DNA from 4 places in the Achromobacter sp. AONIH1 genome. Region 2 is predicted to be linked to each of the others. Evidence: predicted binding sites of a transcription regulator. Region 2 holds the regulator's gene; each other region holds the start of a gene.
What was found. Region 2 encodes FNR, which switches genes on or off when oxygen is low (the NO sensors DNR and NnrR bind a similar motif). Its sites were predicted from a motif close to TTGATNNNNATCAA; they were not measured.
Positions count from the first base shown of each region.

Region 1: a site for FNR is predicted at 3,250-3,263, ahead of C2U31_RS19295 (universal stress protein). Genes of this name have one in related genera too.
Region 3: a site for FNR is predicted at 2,366-2,379, ahead of C2U31_RS24105 (fatty acid desaturase). Genes of this name have one in related genera too.
Region 4: a site for FNR is predicted at 1,957-1,970, ahead of dsrO (sulfate reduction electron transfer complex DsrMKJOP subunit DsrO). Genes of this name have one in related genera too.

Region 1 is NZ_CP026124.1:4,192,378-4,197,387, reverse strand. It holds gene C2U31_RS19315 (response regulator transcription factor) at 1-455, shown strand, start outside; gene C2U31_RS19310 (helix-turn-helix domain-containing protein) at 618-1,352, shown strand; gene C2U31_RS19305 (hypothetical protein) at 1,491-1,919, shown strand; gene C2U31_RS19300 (MgtC/SapB family protein) at 1,904-3,124, opposite strand; gene C2U31_RS19295 (universal stress protein) at 3,321-3,779, shown strand; gene mnmH (tRNA 2-selenouridine(34) synthase MnmH) at 3,822-4,934, opposite strand.
Region 2 is NZ_CP026124.1:5,412,386-5,417,395, forward strand. It holds gene clpB (ATP-dependent chaperone ClpB) at 1-2,118, opposite strand, end outside; gene C2U31_RS24750 (gamma-glutamylcyclotransferase) at 2,258-2,731, shown strand; gene fnr (fumarate/nitrate reduction transcriptional regulator Fnr) at 2,828-3,556, shown strand; gene C2U31_RS24760 (hypothetical protein) at 3,565-4,719, shown strand; gene C2U31_RS24765 (MFS transporter) at 4,889-5,010, shown strand, end outside.
Region 3 is NZ_CP026124.1:5,259,574-5,264,583, forward strand. It holds gene C2U31_RS24100 (UvrD-helicase domain-containing protein) at 1-1,075, opposite strand, end outside; gene C2U31_RS24105 (fatty acid desaturase) at 1,072-2,280, opposite strand; gene C2U31_RS31030 (hypothetical protein) at 2,842-3,069, shown strand; gene C2U31_RS24115 (RsmB/NOP family class I SAM-dependent RNA methyltransferase) at 3,128-4,477, opposite strand; gene C2U31_RS24120 (hypothetical protein) at 4,457-5,010, shown strand, end outside.
Region 4 is NZ_CP026124.1:5,137,158-5,142,167, forward strand. It holds gene nrfD (NrfD/PsrC family molybdoenzyme membrane anchor subunit) at 70-1,104, opposite strand; gene dsrO (sulfate reduction electron transfer complex DsrMKJOP subunit DsrO) at 1,123-1,893, opposite strand; gene C2U31_RS23540 (DNA-deoxyinosine glycosylase) at 2,136-2,741, opposite strand; gene C2U31_RS23545 (pirin family protein) at 2,937-3,776, shown strand; gene greB (transcription elongation factor GreB) at 3,927-4,481, opposite strand; gene C2U31_RS23555 (3',5'-nucleoside bisphosphate phosphatase) at 4,546-5,010, opposite strand, start outside.

The DNA of each region.
Region 1 (5,010 bases), 1.2 Mb from region 2:
GCCAGATCCGGCGCGACCATCCCGCGGTGCCGATCCTGGTGCTGACCATGCACGGCGAACAGCAATACGCCGTGCAGGCCATCAAGGCCGGCGCCGCCGGCTACCTGACCAAGGACTGCGCGGCCGCGCAGCTGGAGCAGGCCGTGCGCAAGGTAGCGGCCGGCGGCCGTTACCTGAGCCCCTCGATCGCCGAAAGCATCGCCTTCGAACGGCACGGAGACAGCAACGCCGAGCCGCATCTGCTGCTGTCCGACCGCGAATCCGCCGTGTTCCGGCACCTGGCCCGCGGGCTGAAAAACGCCGACATCGGCAAGCTGCTGTGCCTGAGCGTCAAGACGATCAGCACCTACAAGAGCAGGATCCTCGTCAAGATGCGCCTGCGCAACCAGGCCGACCTGATCCGCTACGCGCTCAAGCATCGCCTGATCGATGCGGACGACGACGCCGGGAACTGAACCGCGCGGACGCTGGCGCCATGTAGGACTTTTCCTACAGGCGTAGGCCGGTTTCCCCGAAAACCAGCGCCAAGCGCCGATAGCGCCGGCCCCGCGCAACGCGCATACTTTTTCCATGCCCCGACAGGCTCAGCGGCCTGCGCGCCCCGGAGAGATGCCACCATGGACATGCCCACATCCGCCCTGCCGATCGCCGCGCCCACGGGCGCCCCGCTGGGACGCCACGAGTGCGAATCCTGTCCCATGGCGCGCGTCTGCCATCCGGCCTGCGCCGAGCCCGCCATGGCGCAGGGCGAGCGCGGCCGGCGCCTGCTGCGGCGCGGCGAGGCCCTGTTTCGCGCCGGCGACGCCCTGCAGTATCTGTATCAGTTGCGCGCCGGCTCCCTGAAGATCCGCGTCACCAATCACGCCGGGCTGGAACAGATCACCGCGTTTCCGGCCTCTGGCGCCCTGCTCGGGCTCGACGCCATCGAAAGCGGCTTCCATGCCTGCGACGCCATCGCGCTGGAAGATTCCCTGCTATGCGCCCTGCCCTATGCCCAGCTGGTCGCCAACTGCGGACTGGACCCGCTGGCCGCGCGCCAGTTCCACCGCCTGATCGCGCACGACATCAACCATTGCCAGCGACTGTTGCTGACGCTGGGCCGCATGAGCACCGACGAGCGCATCGCCAGCTTCCTGGTCGAGACCTCCGAGCAGATGGCCGCGCATGGCTATTCCGCGCGCGAGTTCATCCTGAAAATGACGCGCGAGGACATCGCCAACTACCTGGGCATGGAGATCGAGACGGTGAGCCGGGTGTTCTCGCGGCTGCAGGCCGCCTCCCTGCTGCAGGTCAGCAAGCGCCACCTGAAACTGCCCGACATCGACGCGCTGCGCCGCATGAGCAGCGGCTGAGCCAGGGGAACCGCCCCGCGTGGAACCCGCTAGTTGAGTTTGGTCAACATCCGCCGGCTGGGAAATCCTAAGCTGGGATCGACGAGCCGGCGCCGCCATCGCGACGCCGGCCCTGCCCCCGCTCCAGAGGACATCGCCATGCAAGTCGAATACACCCCCTACGCAGCCCTGTACAAGTACGCGCTCAACAGCCTCGTGGCCAACGCCTCGAGCTACTACGAAGCGCTACGGCAGTTGCGCACGCTGCAGCTCAAGACCGACAAGGAAATGCAGGCCTTCGCCCAGAAGGCCGCCGCCGATATCGACGGGGCCGGCTCGATGACGGCCCTGCTGGCCGTGCAGCAGCAGCTCATGACGGACCTGATGGAACGCGAACTGGCCTATTTCCGCGACCTGGAAAAAATGACCCGCGACATATCCAGCTCGGCCTCGGCCGCCCTGATCAGCGGCCAGAACCCCTGGCAGGAACGGATGGCGGAAATCGCCGAAGGCGCCGCCCGCTTCCTGGCCCAGGCCACCCCAGGCGCCGTGGCCGGCGCCGACCGTCACGCTCAAACCGCCGCGTAGCCCGCCCAGGCGGCGGCGATCATCAGCAACAGCCCGGGAATCACCTGGACCGCGTAGCGGCGGCCGCCGCTGATCACCGCGTACACCGCCTTGCTAGCCGCGTTGGCCGACAGCGCCGCCAGCACCGGCACCACCGTCTGCGCCGGGTCGATCCTGTCCGCCGCCGCCAGCGCGGCCACCGACGCCGCCGCCGCGTGCGTGTCGACCAGGCCGCCCAGCACCGCCGCCACCGTGATCCCGCGCGGCCCCAGCCAGGCGTCCAGCGCCGCCGCCGCGATCAGGGCCGCCGCCGCCACCAGCGCCAGCGTCAGCGCCGCCTGCAAGGTGAAGGGCCGTCCGGCCTGGATCGGCGCGGTCGTCTTCTGCCGCATCGCCTTGAACAGCAGCAGCAAGGCATAGGCCAGCGCGGCCGCCCCGCTGCACGCCAGCGGCAGCGCCAGGGCCTGCAAGGCCGCGGGACTGATCGCCGCCAGCACGGTGGCCATCAGCACCAGCGTGGACACCGACGACAGGACCGCGCCCGCCACCGCCGGCCCCATCAGCAGGGGCTCGGCGGCGACGCGCTGGCCCATGGTGCCGACGGTGAGCGTGCTGGAAATGAAGCCGGACGCGAAACCGGCCAGCGGCAGTCCGATGCGCGGCCCGAACAGCCGCAGCGCCACATGGCCACCCGCGCTGATCGTCATGACCAGCAGCGTGAACTTCCACAGGGTGCGCGGATTCAGCGCGTCGAACGGCCCCAGGTACGTGTCTGGCAACAGGGGCAGCACGACCAGCGCGCCCGCGGCCAGGATCAGCGCGTCGACCAGCTCGTTGCGGCTCAGCACCGTGCGCACGAAGCGGTGCAGGCGGGATCGCGCCGCCAGCAGGATCGCGACCGCGACGGCCAGGCCGGAGGCCAGCGCCGGGTCGTGCAGGCAGAGTCCGCCCAGCGCCAGCGTCAGCAGCAAGGCGGCCCGCGTGGCCATGCCCTGGCCCGCGTCCGGCGCCCGGGTCAGCAGCAGCAGGGCCAACCCCACCTCCGCCAGCCCCAGCAGCACCGGCCCGCCCAGGTGCACGGAGACCGCGCCCAGCAGCGAGGCCAGCGCGAAACTGCGTATGCCCGCGGCCGGGCGCGACAATCCTGTCCGCTTGCGCCGCTCGCGCTCCACGCCGATCAGCAGGCCGATGCCCAGCGCGACGGCGAATGGAAGTGGACTCTGCATGTTCATGTGCCCGCGATGACGAGGTGCCGGCGGCGTCGCCGGGATTCCCATTGTCCCCCCGAGGCGGCCCCCGCGGCTATCGGTTATGCGGGCGACTCCGATGGCGGCGTCCGGACCGCGATTTATTGACGGCCGTCAACATGGCCCGCGCCCGCCGAACTACCGTAAAGCAATCCCCGTCTCCTGGAGCACACGCATGTACCAACGCATTCTCGTACCCGTCGACGGCAGCCCCACGTCCGACCGCGGCCTGCAGGAAGCCATCCGCCTGGCCCGGCTCACGCATGGCGAGCTGCGTCTGATCCATGTGATCGACGAACTCTCGTTCGCCCTGGGCATAGACAGCTATGGCTACTATGCCGGCGAGCTGCTGGACCTGCTGCGCAAGGACGGCGCGGCGATCCTCCAGCACGCCGCCGACACGGCGCGCGAGCACGGCGTCACCGTGGACAGCGTGCTTTATGAAAACCTGGAGAAAACGGTGCAGCAGCGCGTCATCGCCGAAGCCGAAATGTGGAAGGCCGATCTCATCGTGATCGGCACGCACGGCCGGCGAGGCGTCAGCCGCCTGGTGCTGGGCAGCAGCGCCGAGAACATCCTGCGCAGCGCGCCCGTTCCCGTGCTGCTGGTGCGTTCGTCGGACCACGCCGCCTGATCCCGGGCCCGGGACGCCGGCCTGCCCGGATGCGGCGGCGCGTCATCGCCGTGCCGGCGCCGCGGCCTGTTGCGCCAGGTACTGCGTCACCGCCGCCTGGTCCCCCGCGAACACGATGCGCGAGGCCTTCTGCTGGCGCTGGTAGACATACATGGGATCGTAGTATTCCGACAGCAGGCCCTCGATCCAGCCCAGGTGACCAGCCACGCCCAGGCCCAGCGCCTGGCCGCGCAGCGCCTCGTCCATGATGGCCGCCAGGCGCTTGTGGCGCTCGCCGCCCAGTCGCCTGGCGATGTTGTCCAGGCTCTGGCGCAGGCGTTGCGCGAACAGGGCCTGGCCCTGCTCGGCGCCGTGGGCCGCCACGAACTCGGCGCCCAGGTCGATCACGTAGTCGCGCAGGATGCGCTGCTTGCGATTCTCCAGGCTGTCCTCCAGCCACACCAGGCCATGGCGCTGCATGCCCTGGTACAGCGCGGGCGGCAGGCTGCAGCTGCCCACGGCCTGGCCTTCGTCCTCGACCACGAAGCGCGCGTGTCCGGCGGCGCGTTTTCTCAGGATGTCGATCGCCAGCGCATTGTCGAAATTGATCTGCGTGGGCTGGCCGCTCACGCGCTTGCCGAAGCTGGAGCCGCGATGATTGGCGTGCCCTTCCAGGTCCAGCGCATCGTCCAGCCGGCGCAGCACCTCGGTCTTGCCGGTGCCGGTCATGCCGCCCAGCACCAGGAAATCGCATTCGGCGATGGCCCGGTCCAGCGTGTCCAGCAGGAAGCCGCGCATGGCCTTGTAGCCGCCGGTCACGCGCGGATAGGCGATGCCGGCCTCGTCGCGCAGCCATTGCTGCACGATCTGCGAACGCAGGCCGCCCCGGAAGCAATACAGGTAGCCGTCCGGATGCGCCTTCGCGAACGCGGCCCAGGCGTCGAGACGGGCCGCCTTGACGGCGCCGCCGACCAGCCGGTGCCCCAGCTCGATGGCGGCCTGCTGGCCGCGCTGCTTGTAGCAGATGCCGACCAGCTCGCGCTCTTCGTCGGTCATCAGCGGCAGATTCACCACGCCGGGAAACGCGCCCTTGGCGAACTCGACGGGCGCGCGGGCGTCCATCATGGGCACGTTGTCGAGGAAGAGATCGCGGTAGTTGCTGGTGTCTGCGCGCATGGCCGTCAAACCGCGCGCGACGATGCGGGCGGACAGGGAAACCAGGGGATTCTAAACCAGACGCCCGACCCGCCCT
Region 2 (5,010 bases):
ACCGTCGTCCAGCACCTGCAGCAGCACGTTGAAGACGTCCGGATGGGCCTTTTCCACTTCGTCCAGCAGCACCACGCTGTAGGGCTTGCGGCGCACGGCCTCGGTCAGGTAGCCGCCCTCTTCATAGCCCACGTAGCCCGGAGGCGCGCCGATCAGCCGCGCCACCGAGTGCTTTTCCATGAACTCGCTCATGTCGATGCGGATCATGTGCTCTTCGGAGTCGAACAGGAACTCGGCCAGCGCGCGCGTCAGCTCGGTCTTGCCCACGCCCGTGGGGCCCAGGAACAGGAACGAGCCATAGGGCCGCGACGGATCCGCCAGGCCGGCGCGCGAACGCCGGATGGCGTCGGACACCAGGCGCACGGCCTCGTCCTGGCCCACCACGCGCTTGTGCAGGTATTCCTCCATGTGCAACAGCTTCTCGCGTTCGCCCTGCATCATCTTGGACACCGGGATGCCGGTGGCGCGCGACACGACCTCGGCGATTTCCTCGGCGCCGACGCGGGTGCGCAACAGGCGCGGCCGGCCCTCATCGCCCTCGGCCTCGGTGGCGGCCTCGGCCGCGCCGATCTCGGCGGCCTTCAGGCGCGCCTCCAGGTCGGGCAGCTTGCCGTACTGCAGCTCGGCCAGCTTGTCGAACTGGCCCTTGCGCTGCAACTCGGCCATCTCGGCGCGCACGCCATCGATCTCTTCCTTGATGGCCTGCGTGCCCTGCACGGCGGCCTTTTCAGCCTTCCAGATTTCCTCGAAGTCGTTGTACTCGCGTTGCAGCTTTTCGAGCTCGTCCTCGATCACGCCCAGGCGGCGCTTGGAGGCATCGTCGGTTTCTTTCTTGACGGCCTCGCGCTCGATCTTGAGCTGGATGATGCGGCGGTCGAGCTTGTCCATCACTTCCGGCTTGGAATCGATTTCCATGCGGATGCGCGCGCCGGCCTCGTCGATCAGGTCGATGGCCTTGTCGGGCAGGAAGCGGTCGGTGATGTAGCGGTGCGACAGCTCGGCCGCGGCCACGATGGCCGGGTCGGTGATCTCGACGCCGTGGTGGATCTCGTAGCGTTCCTGCAGGCCGCGCAGGATGGCGATGGTCGATTCCACGTCGGGTTCGTCGACCAGCACCTTCTGGAAGCGGCGCTCCAGCGCGGCGTCCTTCTCGATGTACTTGCGGTATTCGTCCAGCGTGGTCGCGCCGATGCAATGCAGCTCGCCGCGCGCCAGCGCGGGCTTGAGCATGTTGCCGGCGTCCATCGCGCCCTCGGCCTTGCCGGCGCCGACCATGGTGTGCAACTCGTCGATGAAAACGATGTTGCTGCCATCGTCCTGCGCCAGTTCCTTCAGCACGGCTTTCAGGCGCTCTTCGAATTCGCCTCGGAACTTGGCGCCGGCCAGCAGCGCGGCCAGGTCCAGCGACAGCACGCGCTTGCCGCGCAGCGTCTCGGGCACTTCGTCGTTGACGATGCGCTGCGCCAGGCCTTCGACGATGGCGGTCTTGCCGACGCCGGGTTCGCCGATCAGCACGGGATTGTTCTTGGTGCGGCGCTGCAGGATCTGGATGGTGCGGCGGATCTCGTCGTCGCGACCGATCACCGGATCGAGCTTGCCCTGGCGGGCGCGCTCGGTCAGGTCCATCGTGTACTTGGACAGGGCCTCGCGGTTGGACTCGCCCTCTGCGGCGGACACCGACTCGCCGCCGCGCACGGCGTCGATGGCGGCTTCCAGCGCCTTCTTCTGCAGGCCGGCTTCCTGCAGGATGCGGCCGGCCGGGCCTTTGTCGTCGGCCAGCGCCAGCAGGAACAACTCGCTGGCGATGTAGGTGTCGCCCCGGCGCGCGGCTTCCTTGTCGGTGCGCGTCAGCACGCCCTGCAGCTCGCGGCCGACCTGGACGTTGTCATCGCCCTGCACCTGAGGCAGGGACTTGAGCGCCTGCTCGATGGCCGGCTGCAACCGGTTCACGGCGACGCCGGCGCGCGCCAGCAGGCTGCCGGCCCCGCTGTCGGGATCGGACAGCAGCGCGGACAGCACATGTATGGGCTCAATGTAGGGATGATCGTTGCGGGCGGCCAGGCTCTGGGCGTCCGCCAATGCCTGTTGGAACTTGGTGGTAAGTTTGTCGAATCGCATAGTGGTCGTTTGGCTTGTTGAGGAGCCTGACCGATGCATCGCCGGCTGGCTCGATGACCTGAATATGCGGCCGGGACGGGGAATTTCAATACCCTGCCGGCCTTGCGGACTCTATCGACGTGCGGCAACCTGAGGAATCATGAGCATATACGTTTTTGTCTACGGCACGCTACGCGCGGGCGAGATCAACGACCTGGAGCGGACCGCCTCCGACCGTGGACTGCCGGCGGTACGGCGGGTCGGCGCGGCCAGCGTGCCGGGCCGGCTGGTCGACTTCGGCGCCTGGCCCGGCCTGATTCCCGTGGCTGACGGGCGTCGCGTCCTAGGAGATATCTATCAGGTCGAGCCGGCCCATATCCAATTGATGGACGAGATCGAGGACTACCATCCCGGCCGGCCCGGCTGCTTCCTGCGCCGCGACGTGCTGGCGCGCCTCGCGCAGCCGGGCCCGGACGGCGCGGAGCTGCCCTGTCAGTACTACCCGATAGATCCCGCGCGGCGTGGCGCCGCCAGCGACATCGCGGCCGTCGATCACGTCACGGACTGGGTCGTTTACCGCCACGCGGGGAACGCTCGCGCGGCGTCCCTGTCCAAGGACGCCGCGAGCGCGTAAGACACCCGTAGTAACAACGGACTACAATACCAATTGTCATCACGCTTCATGCCCGCATCGGCTACCCGCCGCTCGACGGGCGCTATAGAGGTCAATATGCAAAAAAGGGTCCCCGTAGCCCCAGATGCCGCCCATTGCTCCACGTGTATGCTGGGACACGTGTGCGTGCCCGTGGGCATGGCAGCCGCCGAAGTAGAAAAGCTGGACGAACTGGTGAAGGAACGCGTGCGCCTTGAAAAGGGCAAGACGCTGTACTCGCTGGATCACCCCCTCGATGCGGTCTATGGCGTGCGCTTCGGCAGCCTGAAGACGCAGCTCGAAGACGCGACTGGCCAGATCCAGATCACCGGTTTCCACCTGCCCGGCGAGATCGTCGGCATGGACGGCATGCTCGAGGGCAAGCACGTGTCGGCCGCCGTCGCGCTGGAAGACTCCGAAGTCTGCGTCATTCGCCTGAATGAAGTCGACCGCGTCGCCACCCACCTGCCCTCGCTGCAGCAGCAGTTCCGCCGTCTGATGAGCCGCGAGATCACGCGTTCGCACCAGATGCTGGCCTCGCTGGGTTCGATGCGTTCCGAGCAGCGCCTGGCGGCGTTCCTGTTGAACCTGTCGCAGCGCTACGCCTCGCTGGGCTATTCGTCCACCGAGTTCGTGCTGCGCATGAGCCGCGAGGAAATCGGCAACTACCTGGGCCTGACGCTGGAAACGGTAAGCCGGCTGTTCTCGCGCTTCGCGCGCGATGGGCTGATCCGCATCAACCAGCGCGAAGTCCGCATCCTCGACCAGCCTGCGCTCAAGCAGCTGCTGGGCCAAGAAAGCTGCTGAAGCCGCCCATGCGCCGCGCGCGCGCCTTCCTGCCGGCCGCCAGCCTGATGCTGGCGGCGTTGATGGCCCCGCTGGCGGCCGCCGCGCAGACGCCCCTGCCCGATCCCTACGACTACGACGAAGCCACGCCCGCGCCCAAGCCGGCCAAGCCGGCGCGCTGGCAGACCGTCGAGCTGGGCAAGCCGGGCCATCGCTACAAGATCCCGGTCTACGCCAACCGTCCGCTGGGCAAGGGCGAACTGGCCGACATCAAGCAGGTGGTGGTGGTGATCCACGGCGTCAAGCGCGACGCCGACCGCTATTACGAATACGTGGCCGACCTGCTGGAACGCAATCCGGAGCGCGCGCGCGACACGCTGGTGCTGGCGCCGCGTTTTTCCGGTTCCATCGATTCCGGTTTCGCCGGCATGGCGGCGTGGCGCAAGGCCAGCTGGGAAGAAGGCGAGGACAGCGTGCAGGCCGCCGGCCGGCCGGCGCCGGTCAGCTCGTTCCAGGTTCTGGATGACCTGCTGCGCAGCCTGGACGACCGCCAGCGCCTGCCCGCGCTGGCCGGCATCGTGCTGGCCGGCCATTCCGGCGGCGCGCAGCTGGTGCAACGCTACGCCGTGCTGAACAACGTCGACGGCCCGCTGCGCCGCGACGGGCTGGCGCTGCGCTACGTGATCGCCAATCCCTCTTCCTACCTGTACCTGACCAACGAGCGGCCACGCCCGGACGGCAAGGGCTACGCGCCCTACGAACGCGGCATCTGCCCCACCTACAACCAGTACAAGTACGGCACCGACAAGCTGCCCGCCTACGCGCGCGGCCAGGAGGAATCCCGGCTGTTCGTGCGCTACGCGGCGCGCGACGTCACCTACCTGCTAGGCGGCGCCGACAACAACCCCGAGCACCGGCTGCTGGACAAGACCTGCGGCGCCGAAGCCCAGGGCTCCACGCGACTGGCGCGCGGCACCGCCTACCTGCAATACGAGTTCCTGCTCGCGTCGCGCGGCGGCAAGCCGGTCACGCTGCACCGCGCCGGCTACGAAGTGCGCGGCGTGGGCCACGACGGCAAGAACATGTTCGGCTCGGAATGCGGCGCCCAGGCCCTGCTGGGCGAAGGCGCGCGCGGGACGGACAAGGCCGCGCCCTGCGAGCCGATCAAGCCGCGCGGCAAGTAGCGCCCGCCAGGCACCGTCCAGGGCGCCCTCCAATCATGACAGCAAGCTGAACGATGGCGCGGCGGCGCGTGCAATTTCGCGCGGCCGGGAGCAATATAGGGACATGCTGGCGGCGGCGCGCTTGCGGCCGCGCCGGCGTTTCCCATTCCGGCAAGCAGCAAGGACCGCCATGACGCACACGCATCTGGATGTCGCCGACGCGAAGCGCCGCATCAAGGCCATTTTCGTCGGCTCCATGGGCAACCTGGTCGAGTGGTACGACTTCTACGCCTACACCGCCTTCGCGCTGTA
Region 3 (5,010 bases), 150 kb from region 2:
CCAGCACGCGCGACTGCGCGTTGCTGCGGTAGAGCACGGCGATCTCGCGGCGCAGGCTGCCTTCGTGGATCAGCGAACGGATCTCGTCCACCACCCACTGGGCTTCCATGCCGTCCGACGGCTGCTCGATGACGCGCACGGGCTCGCCTTCGCCCTGCTCGGTCCAGAGGTTCTTGCCCAGGCGGCCGCTGTTGTGGCCGATCAGCGCGTTGGCCGAATCCAGGATGTGGCCATAGGAACGATAGTTCTGCTCCAGCCGGATCACCGTGCCACGCGCGTAATCGCGCTCGAAGTCGGCCATGTTGCCGACGTTGGCGCCACGGAACGCGTAAATGGACTGGTCGTCATCACCCACGGCGAAGATCGCCGCGCCGCCCCCGGCCAGCAGACGCAGCCACTTGTACTGCAGCGTGTTGGTGTCCTGGAACTCATCGACCAGGATGTGGCGGAAACGCCGCTGGTAGTGCTCGCGCACCGGCGCGTTGCGCGACAGCAGTTCATAGGCGCGCAGCAGCAGCTCGGCGAAATCGACCACGCCCTCGCGCTGGCACTGGGCCTCGTACAGCTGGTAGATCTCGATCAGGCGGCGGCGGTGGCTGTCGTAGGCTTCGACGCCGTCCGGGCGCAGCCCTTCTTCCTTGGCGCCATTGATGAAGCGCTGCACGTCGCGCGGCGGGTACTTCTCGTCGTCGACGCCATTGGCCTTCATCAGCCGCTTGATGGCGGCGAGCTGGTCGGTGACATCGAGGATCTGGAAGCTTTGCGGCAGGCCGGCATCGCGGTGATGCGCCCGCAGCATGCGATTGCACAGCCCGTGGAAGGTGCCGATCCAGAGACCGCGCGTGTCGATCGGCAGGATGGACGACATCCGCGCCAGCATCTCGCGGGCGGCCTTATTGGTGAACGTGACAGCCAGCAGCCCAAAAGGCGAAGCCTGGCCGGTTTGAATCAGCCAGGCCATGCGGGTGGTGAGCACCCGGGTCTTGCCGCTGCCCGCCCCGGCCAGGACCAGGGCGTGCTGCGGTTCTAACGTTACTGCGGCGCGTTGTTCGGGGTTGAGCTTCTCTAGCATCATGCCGCGTAGCGGCGCAGACGTTGAGCGAATTGCTCGAGCCCGGCGATGCCGCTTTGCTGGGCGCGCTGGCACCAGGCCTGCAGGTCATGGAGCAGCTGTTCGCTGCTGGCGCTGGAACTTTCCCAGATGCGGCCTAGCTCGCGGCGCATCTGCACCAGCGTGGACAGCGACTTGTTCTGGGCGATGGCCTGATCGACGGCCTGCAGCTGCTCGGGCTGGAGGATGTCCTCGTTGCGGTGAATGGCGCGGCGCACCTTGTGCAGCTTGCTCCAGCCGCATTCGGCGTTGCCTTCCTGACGCGAGGCCTTCATCTTGGCCAGCTCTTCGCGGGCGGCGCTCTTGATGATGTCGGCGTAGCGGGCCATGACTTCGTAGCGGTGCGTGATCACGCCCTGCAGCGTGCGCAGGTCGATGCCGGTGCGCGAGTCATCCAGCTTGAGTTTGGGCGCGACCTTCTTGATCTTGGCCAGGCCCAGGAACTTCAGGATGTTGATGTAGCACCAGCCGATGTCGAATTCGTACCACTTGGCCGAGAACTTGGCCGACGTGCCGTGAGCGTGGTGGTTGTTGTGCAGCTCTTCGCCGCCGATCACGATGCCCCAGGGGAACACGTTGGTGCTGGTGTCCGGGCTGTTGTAGTTGCGGTAGCCCCAGTAGTGGCCGATGCCATTGACCACGCCGGCGGCCCAGAACGGGATCCAGGCCATCTGCACGGCCCAGACGGTCAGGCCGATGGCGCCGAACAGGGCCACGTCGATGGCGAGCATGGTCAGCACGCCCCACAGGCTGTGCTTGCTGTAGACGTTGCGCTCGAGCCAGTCGTCAGGCGTGCCGTGGCCGAACTTGGCCATGGTTTCCTTGTTGTTGGATTCTTCGCGGTAGAGCTCGGCGCCACGGAACAGCACCTTCCAGATGCCGAACAGGATGGGCGAATGGGGATCGCCTTCCTTTTCGCACTTGGCGTGGTGCTTGCGGTGAATGGCGACCCATTCCTTGGTGACCATGCCCGTCGTCATCCAGAGCCAGAAGCGGAAGAAATGCATGACGGCGGGATGCAGGTCCAGACCGCGGTGCGCCTGGCTGCGATGGAGGAAGACGGTGACCGAGACGATCGTGATGTGCGTCACCACCAGCGTGAAAACCACGACCTGCCACCAGGTGGCTTGGGTCAGACCGCCGGCAATGAAGGAAAGGATGTAATCCATAAAGCTTTTGTGAGCCTCGCGTAAAGAGTGCCTGAAGTTTAGCTTACCTTTGCCTGCTTATGACAAGGGAGTTTCAAAATAGTTATTGAGAGAAATCAAGGACTAAGCCCCGTTTGGCTGGCAAGAAACCTGCTGAAAAACCCGCAGGCAAGCCGCCAATGAACCGAATTTTCCGCAAAAACATTTCAGGCGCGTCGCGATACGTCCTCGCCTGCGTGGCCCGCGCCGGATGGCGCGGCCCGCAGCGCCTGTTTCAAGGGAATTGGCGCGGACGTCAGGTTTTGGCCGGCCCGGGCCGTTAAAGTTCCAGTCAGGTGCGCCCGTCTTGATACGGCCACGGACTGGAGGCAAACTTCGCCCCTGCCCTCAGTCCTCCACTTCGAACCCGTTCCGATGCCTGTTTCAATTATACGTCCCCATTTAATCCCCCTGCTGGCCGCCGCGACCCTGGCTTATGCCGGCGGCGCCTGCGCCCAGTCATTGAAAGTGGGAGACGTGACGGTGTTGGCTTCTTACTACGAAATAAGAGGGTCGGATTGCTTGGCCCTGAGGGCGCCAAAAGTGACGATCACCCTGCCGCCGCACCTGGGTTCAGCCAACGTGGCCCATACCCAGGGACAATCGAGTGATTCGGGTCGCTGCGCCTACAAGGCTGTGCCGATCGCCCAGGTGGTTTACCAGACCGGCCAGCCCGGCGCGGACACCCTGGCCTGGGAAGTGAAATACCAGAACAAGACACTGGGCATCCGTCGCTACAGCGCTACCTTGAACGTCGCGCCCGCGCCCTGATGAAAACGGCGCCCCGGCGGAAAGCCGGGGCGCCGCTGATCGAAGATCCCCTGGGGACTCAGGCGGTTTCGCCGGCTGCCGAATCCGTCTGTGCGCCGGCATCCTGCCCGGCTTGCGGCGATGCGTCGTCCATCTCGCCCTCGGCCTCGAGCGCCAACGGCTCGGCATCCTGCTCCGTCTTCGCGCCCGCCTTCTTGCGCTCGAACACGGCGGCGAAGAAGCCGTCGGTACCGTGCAGGTCGGGCCGCAGTTGCACGTAAGGGCCTTCCAGCTTCAGGTTCTCGCAACGTCCGGCCAGGATGGCCGCGGCGTCCAGGCGCTCGAACTCGGGGTGGCTGGCCAGGAAGCGCTCGGCCTGGACCTCGTTTTCCTCGGCCAGCAGGCTGCAGGTGGCGTACACCAGCCGACCGCCCGGCGCCACGCAGCGCGCGGCGCTGTTCAGAATGCGCTCCTGCAGCTGGCCCAGCTCGGCCAGCGCCTCGGGGTGCTGGCGCCATTTCAGGTCGGGATTGCGGCGCAGCGTGCCGATGCCGCTGCACGGCGCGTCGACCAGCACGCGCTGGGCCTTGCCGGCCAGGCGCTTGATGCGGGTGTCGTTCTCGCTGTCGATGGCCACGGGAACCACATTGGACAGTCCGCTGCGGGCAAAACGCGGCTTGGCGCGCGCCAGACGCGCGGCCGACACATCGAAGGCGTACAGCCTGCCGGTCGAGCGCATCAGCGCGCCCAGCAGCAGCGTCTTGCCGCCCGCGCCGGCGCAGAAATCGATGATCATCTCGCCGCGCCGCGGCGCCACCAGCAGGGCCAGCAGCTGGCTGCCCTCGTCCTGCACCTCGATGCTGCCGTTCTCGAACTGGGCCCAACGGTTGATGGCCGGACGGCCCTCCATGCGGATGCCCCAGGGCGAATACGGCATGGCGACCGGCTCGTAGCGACCGGCGCTCTGCTGCAGCTCGACCAGCATGGCATCGCGCTCGGCCTTGAGCGGATTGACGCGCAGGTCCAGGCTGGCCTGGCGGTTCAGCGCCTCGATCAGCGTGTCCGGGCTGTCCATGGCGGACAAACGCTCGTCCAGCCAGTCGGGAATGCTGCCCCGCACCGCGCGCGGCAACGTGGCCGGATCGATGCGCGACACGCGCTGCAGCCATTCGGCCTCGGCCGCGTCCAGCCCTTCGGCCAATTCCTGCGCGCCCAGCGTGGCGGCCAGGCCCAGGATGGCCAGACGGCGCGAGGCCGGGCCAACGCCGCTTTCACCGTACTGGCGGTAGCGCCGCAGATGCCGCAGCACGTCGTAGACGGCTTCGGCGACTTCGGAGCGGTCGCGGGCGCCCAGGCCGGGATGGCCGCGCAGCCAGTGCGACAAGGCCGCGTCCGCCGGATAGGTCCATTGCAGGATCTCGCCCAGCACGCGCTGCACCTGGTCGATGCGAATGGCGGCATAGGGCTGGCGTGGGCGCGACGGCTGCGATGCGCGAGCCTGCCCGCCTCGCGGACCGCCGTGGCCGGACGTCGGACGGGAATCCTGGCCCGGGCGTCCATCGCGGCGCTCGGCGCCCGGACGGCCATCACGCTCTCCACGGAAATCGCGGTCGTCGCGGCCGCCGTCGAAACGGGGGCCTTGGCGATTCTGGCCGCTCGGCCCGTCCTGATAGGCGCGCTGGCCGTGGCGTTCATCGCCCCGACCGGCATGGCCCTGCTCGCGACGCCCGTCGAAACGGCCATCGCGGCGATCGTCCCGGGCGTATTCCGGGCGTCCCTGCGAACGGCTGTCGCGGCTGTTGTAGTTGTATTCACCACGGCGATCCTGCTGGCGATCGTCACGGCCCGGCTCCCGGCGGCCGTCCTGGCGAGCGCCGCCGGCATATTCCCGGCGCGCATCCTGACGATCATCACGGGAGTATTCCCGGCGTCCTTCCTGGCCGCGCGGAGCCTCGCGACGGC
Region 4 (5,010 bases), 280 kb from region 2:
TTGCCGGTCTTGTCGTCTTCGTGTTGCTTGTCCATAGCTACTCTTTCCTCAATCCTTGCTGCCGCCGGCTCAGGCCGACACGCCGCGGTCGCGGGCCGGGAACAGGTCCAGCGCGTAAGTCACCGCCGCGACCAGCGCCACGCACAGACCCAGCACGCCCGCCATGCCCAGCAGCCCGTCGCTGCCCCAGGGCATGTCGTACAGGTACAGGCCGGCGCCATACTTCGGCACGCCCTGCACGCTCATGAACACCACCCAGCGGAAGATCCAGGCCGCCGCCAGCATGGTCAGCGCCAGTGCGCCCGAGGCCAGCGGCGTGGCCAGCGCGCGGGCCGGCTTCTGCAGCAGGCCGACGATGCAGAAGCCCGTGGCGACCGCGCCGGCCAGGCTGATGCGCCAGATCGGGAATTCGCGGAACAGGCGCAGCGCGGCCTCGAACGACGGGTCCACGCCCAGCAGGCCCAGCACGGCCCAGGCCCCCGCGCCCAGCGCCATCAGCACCACCGCGCTCAGGCTGAGCTGGCGCAGCATGTCCACCGGCAGCGCCTTGAGCCCGCCGGGCAGCCAGCGCGCCACCAGGAACATGGCGCCCAGCGCGCCCAGCCAGGCGGTCAGCGCGAAGTTCACCGGCAGGAACACCGTGTGCCACAGCGGCCGCGAGCGCAGCACCATGACCTCGGCGCCGGTGTAGACCAGGATGGACACGGCCGACAGGGCCAGCGCCACGCCCAGCAGGCGCATCAGGCCCGTGCGGCCCCACCACCAGGCCGCGCCAAACAGCACGGCCAGCCCCACGAAGCAGGGCAGCAGCAAGGCGCCCAGCCACATCCACGACCAGGGCGTGGCATGCGCGTAGAAATGCCAGAAGCGGCCCGGCTGGTGCAGGTCGGCCAGCAGCGAGATGGGCGCGGCGATGGCGCTGACCAGCAGCACCGCCACCGCCGACGGCAACAGCCGCCGCGCCGGCGAGCCGGGCTTGCCGAAGGCCGAGAAGGCCGCCGTCAACGCCGTCGTGGCGCTGATGCCGACCAGGAAGAAATACTGCACGGCCCAGGGCAGCCAGGCGGCGTCGTAGACCGGCGTGAGCAATTCAGAAATCTGCATGAAAATCCCCTTCCCGTCTCAATGTCCACCGGCCAGCCGCACGCCGCCCTGGCCGTCCACCTGATGCACGAACGCGTCGGGCAATCCGATGTAATAGACGTGCGGATCGGTCTTCATCTCGGGCTTGAGCACCTTGATGTCGGCCTTGTTCTCGGCCATCAGGCGCGAGATCGCGCTGTCCGGATCGTTCAGGTCGCCGATGATGCGCGCGCCGCCCACGCAGCTTTCCACGCAGGCCGGCAGCAGGCCGACCTCGAGCCGGTGCTCGCAGAACGTGCACTTGTCGGCGGCCTGGGTCTCGTGGTTGATGAAGCGCGCGTCATACGGACAGGCCTGCACGCAGTAGGCGCAACCCACGCAGCGTTCGTTGTCGACCAGCACGATGCCGTCCTCGCGCTGGAAGGTGGCCTGCACCGGACAGACCGGCACGCAGGGCGGGTTGTCGCAGTGGTTGCACAGGCGCGGCAGCATGACCATGGCGGCCTGGCCCTGGTCGGGCACGACCTCGTACTGCAGCACGGTGGTGCGGAACTGCCCCACTGGCGGCTGGTTCTCCAGCGAACAGCTGACCGTACAGGACTGGCAGCCGATGCACTTGCGCATGTCCACCAGCATGCCGTAGCGCTTGCCAGCCATGCCCGGCCGCCGTGGCGGCTGGCCGTTGATGCCGGGCATGGCCTCGGCGTGTATCGGTATGACGGTGGCCGCGGCCCCCAGCCCGAGCAATCCCTTCAGGAAGCCTCGCTTGCCCGGGAGAGGGGTTTCCGGGGGGCTTGGGGGGGTACGCATATGCTTCTCCGTGCTTTCAGCTAGTTGTTGGAATTAACTTATCACCCGGAGTTATATAGAGCGTTGACCTGGATCAATTAGGGGACGGAATAGTGGGAAAATCGCGGTCCGGCCACGCCTGGACGCACATGGACGCGCGCGAATGCCCGGCGGCGGGCGACGGATGACGTCTGACGGCCACAGGCGACAGACGGCGGCGGGCGGCGGCATCCGCCGGCCGGAAAGGCAACGGGCGTGGGCGCTCAGCCCTGCCCGGCGGGCAGGCTCAAGCCGGACCGCCAGGCGGCCAGCTTCTGTTCATAGCTGATGGCGGCATGCGCCGGGCTGGTCGACGGCAGGTCCAGGCAGACGAGCGGGTCGGCCAGCGCGGCCGGCAGCGACGGCAGCACCTGGCGCCGGAACAGGCTGGCGGCCTTGCCGCCGTTCAGGCAAACGCGGCGCAGCCGCGGATGCGCGCGCAGGAAGCCGGCGAAGTCGTTGGGCACCGCATTGCGGATGTCGGCGTCCAGGCTGCCTTCGCGCTCGCACCCTTGCAGCACGTCCCACAAGGCCACGCCGGCCTGCGTCAAGCGCTCCAGCCGCAAGGCATAGTCCAGCGCCGGATCGAAGCCGAGGATCTCGGCCGCGATCGGCCAGAAGGCGTTGCGCGGATGCGCGTAGTAGCGGCCCTGGCGCAGCGAGATGGCGCCGGGCATGGAGCCCAGCACCAGCACCCGGGCCTGCGGCGTCGTCACCGGGGCGAAGCCCTGCAGGACCGGCGCGTCCGCCGGCGCCGCCCCGTCCCGCGCGTGGCGCGCGGCCTGGCTGGCGGGCCGCCCGGCGGCAGGAGCGCTGTCTGTCTTTTTCATGCCGCAAGGATAGCGCGCCGTTCGCGAACGTCGATTGCCGGACGGCGCAAGCCCGATGCGCGATGCCGGCCCGTGATCGTCCGATGGATGGAACGGTGCTTGCCAGCGGCGGCACTACCGCTATGGCCGGGCCGCCCTTATCTTCTTACTCATGACGAACGGCCCCGCAGGGGCCGCGCAACAGGAACTGACGCCATGAAGAAGATCCTCGGCCTGCACGCCAGCCCCCGTCCCCACTGGGTGGGCGACGGCTTTCCGGTGCGCTCGCTGTTCTCGTACAACGACAGGGACAAGGACACCAGCCCCTTCCTGCTGCTGGACTACGCCGGCCCGGCGCATTTCGAGCCGGCCGGGCGTCCGCGCGGCGTGGGCCAGCACCCGCATCGCGGCTTCGAGACCGTGACCATCGTCTACAGCGGCGAGGTCGCGCACCGCGACTCCGCCGGCAATGGCGGCGTCATCGGTCCCGGCGACGTGCAGTGGATGACGGCGGCCTCGGGCATCGTGCACGAGGAATTCCATTCCGACGCGTTCACCCGCCAGGGCGGCGAGCTGGAAATGGTGCAGCTGTGGGTCAACCTGCCCGCCAAGGACAAGATGGGGCCGGCCGGCTACCAGGGCATCCAGGCCGCCGACATCCCGTCCGTGGATCTGCCCGACGGCGCCGGCACGCTGCGCGTGATCGCCGGCAGCTATGCGGGCCACGCGGGGCCGGCGCGCACCCATACGCCGATGGATGTCTGGGACGTGCGGTTGGCGGCCGGCAAGTCGGCGCGCTTTCCGATCGCATCGGGCCGCAACAGCATGCTGGTGGCGCTGCGCGGCACGCTGTTGGTGAACGGCGAGTCGGTGGCGCGCGATGCGCAGCTGGCGCTGTTCTCGCGGGACGGCGAGGATATTACGGTCGAAGCCAACAACGACGCCGTCTTCCTGGTGCTGTCGGGCGAGCCGATCGACGAGCCTGTGGTGGGTTACGGCCCGTTCGTGATGAACACGCAGGCGGAAATCGTGCAGGCCTTCGCCGATTTCAGGTAGACGGCCACCCCCGAGGCGCTCACGCGCCTCCCACTCATGGGGGCGCCGCTGCGGACCGGCAAAGCCGGCTCCGCGCGGCCCCGGTCACAGCGTTCTTGCAGTGGTCGGCGATGCCAGACTTGCAGCCTCTCTTGCTGGCGAGGATCCGCATCAACCCGGCGGATACCGTACTTCCAGGATATCCAGTTCCTCGATGCCGCCCGGCGTGCGCAGCACCACGGTGTCGCCTTCCCTGGCCTTGATCAGCGCGCGCGCCACGGGCGAGATCCAGCTGATCTTGCCGGCCAGCGGCTCGGCCTCATCCACCCCGACGATGGTGACGGTGTGGTCCTCGCCGGCCTTGTCCGAGTACAGCACGGTGGCGCCGAAAAAGACCTGGTCGCGGTTGGGCTGGATGGCGGGATCGACCACTTCGGCGATGTCCAGGCGCTTGGTCAGGAAGCGCATGCGGCGGTCGATCTCGCGCAGACGTTTCTTGCCGTAGAGATAATCGCCGTTCTCGGAACGGTCGCCATTGGACGCCGCCCAGGACACCACCTGCACCACCGAGGGCCGCTCCACGTTCATCAGGTGCGCGAGTTCGCCGCGCAGCCGCTCGTAGCCTTCAGGCGTCATGTAATTCTTGGTGCCCGCCGGCAGGGCCTGGGCCTGTGGCAGGTCATCGTCGTCATCGTTGTCGGATTCTTTGACAAAGGCTTTGTTCATGGCGGCGGCGCCGCGTGGGCGCGATCAGGATCAATGGCGTGGCGGAGCGGACGCGGGGCGTCCGCTAGAACCAGTCGTGCCAGACTGGCTTCAGGTCCGGCGGCAGCGCGGGCAGGCGCCCGAGATCCATCCGGCTTTCCGTGGGGCTGTGGAAGTCCGAGCCGCGCGAGGCCAGGAAGCCGTAGCGACGCGCCACGTCGGCGTACTTGCGGGCCTCGTCGGCCGTATGGCTGCCGGTGTTCACTTCGATGCCCTCGCCGCCCAGCTCGATGAACTCATCGAACAGCGCGGCGAATTGCAGCGGCGTGTACTTGTAGCGGCCCGGGTGCGCGATGACGGCGCGCCCGCCGGCGCCGCGTATCCAGCCCACGGCCTCGGCCAGCGTGGCCCATTGCATCGGCACGTGGCCGGCGCAATCGTCACCCAGATACTTGTTGAAGACGGTCTGCACATCCGGGCAATAGCCGGCCTCGACCAGGTAGCGGGCGAAGTGGGTGCGGCTGATCAGCTCGGGATTGCCGGCGAAGGG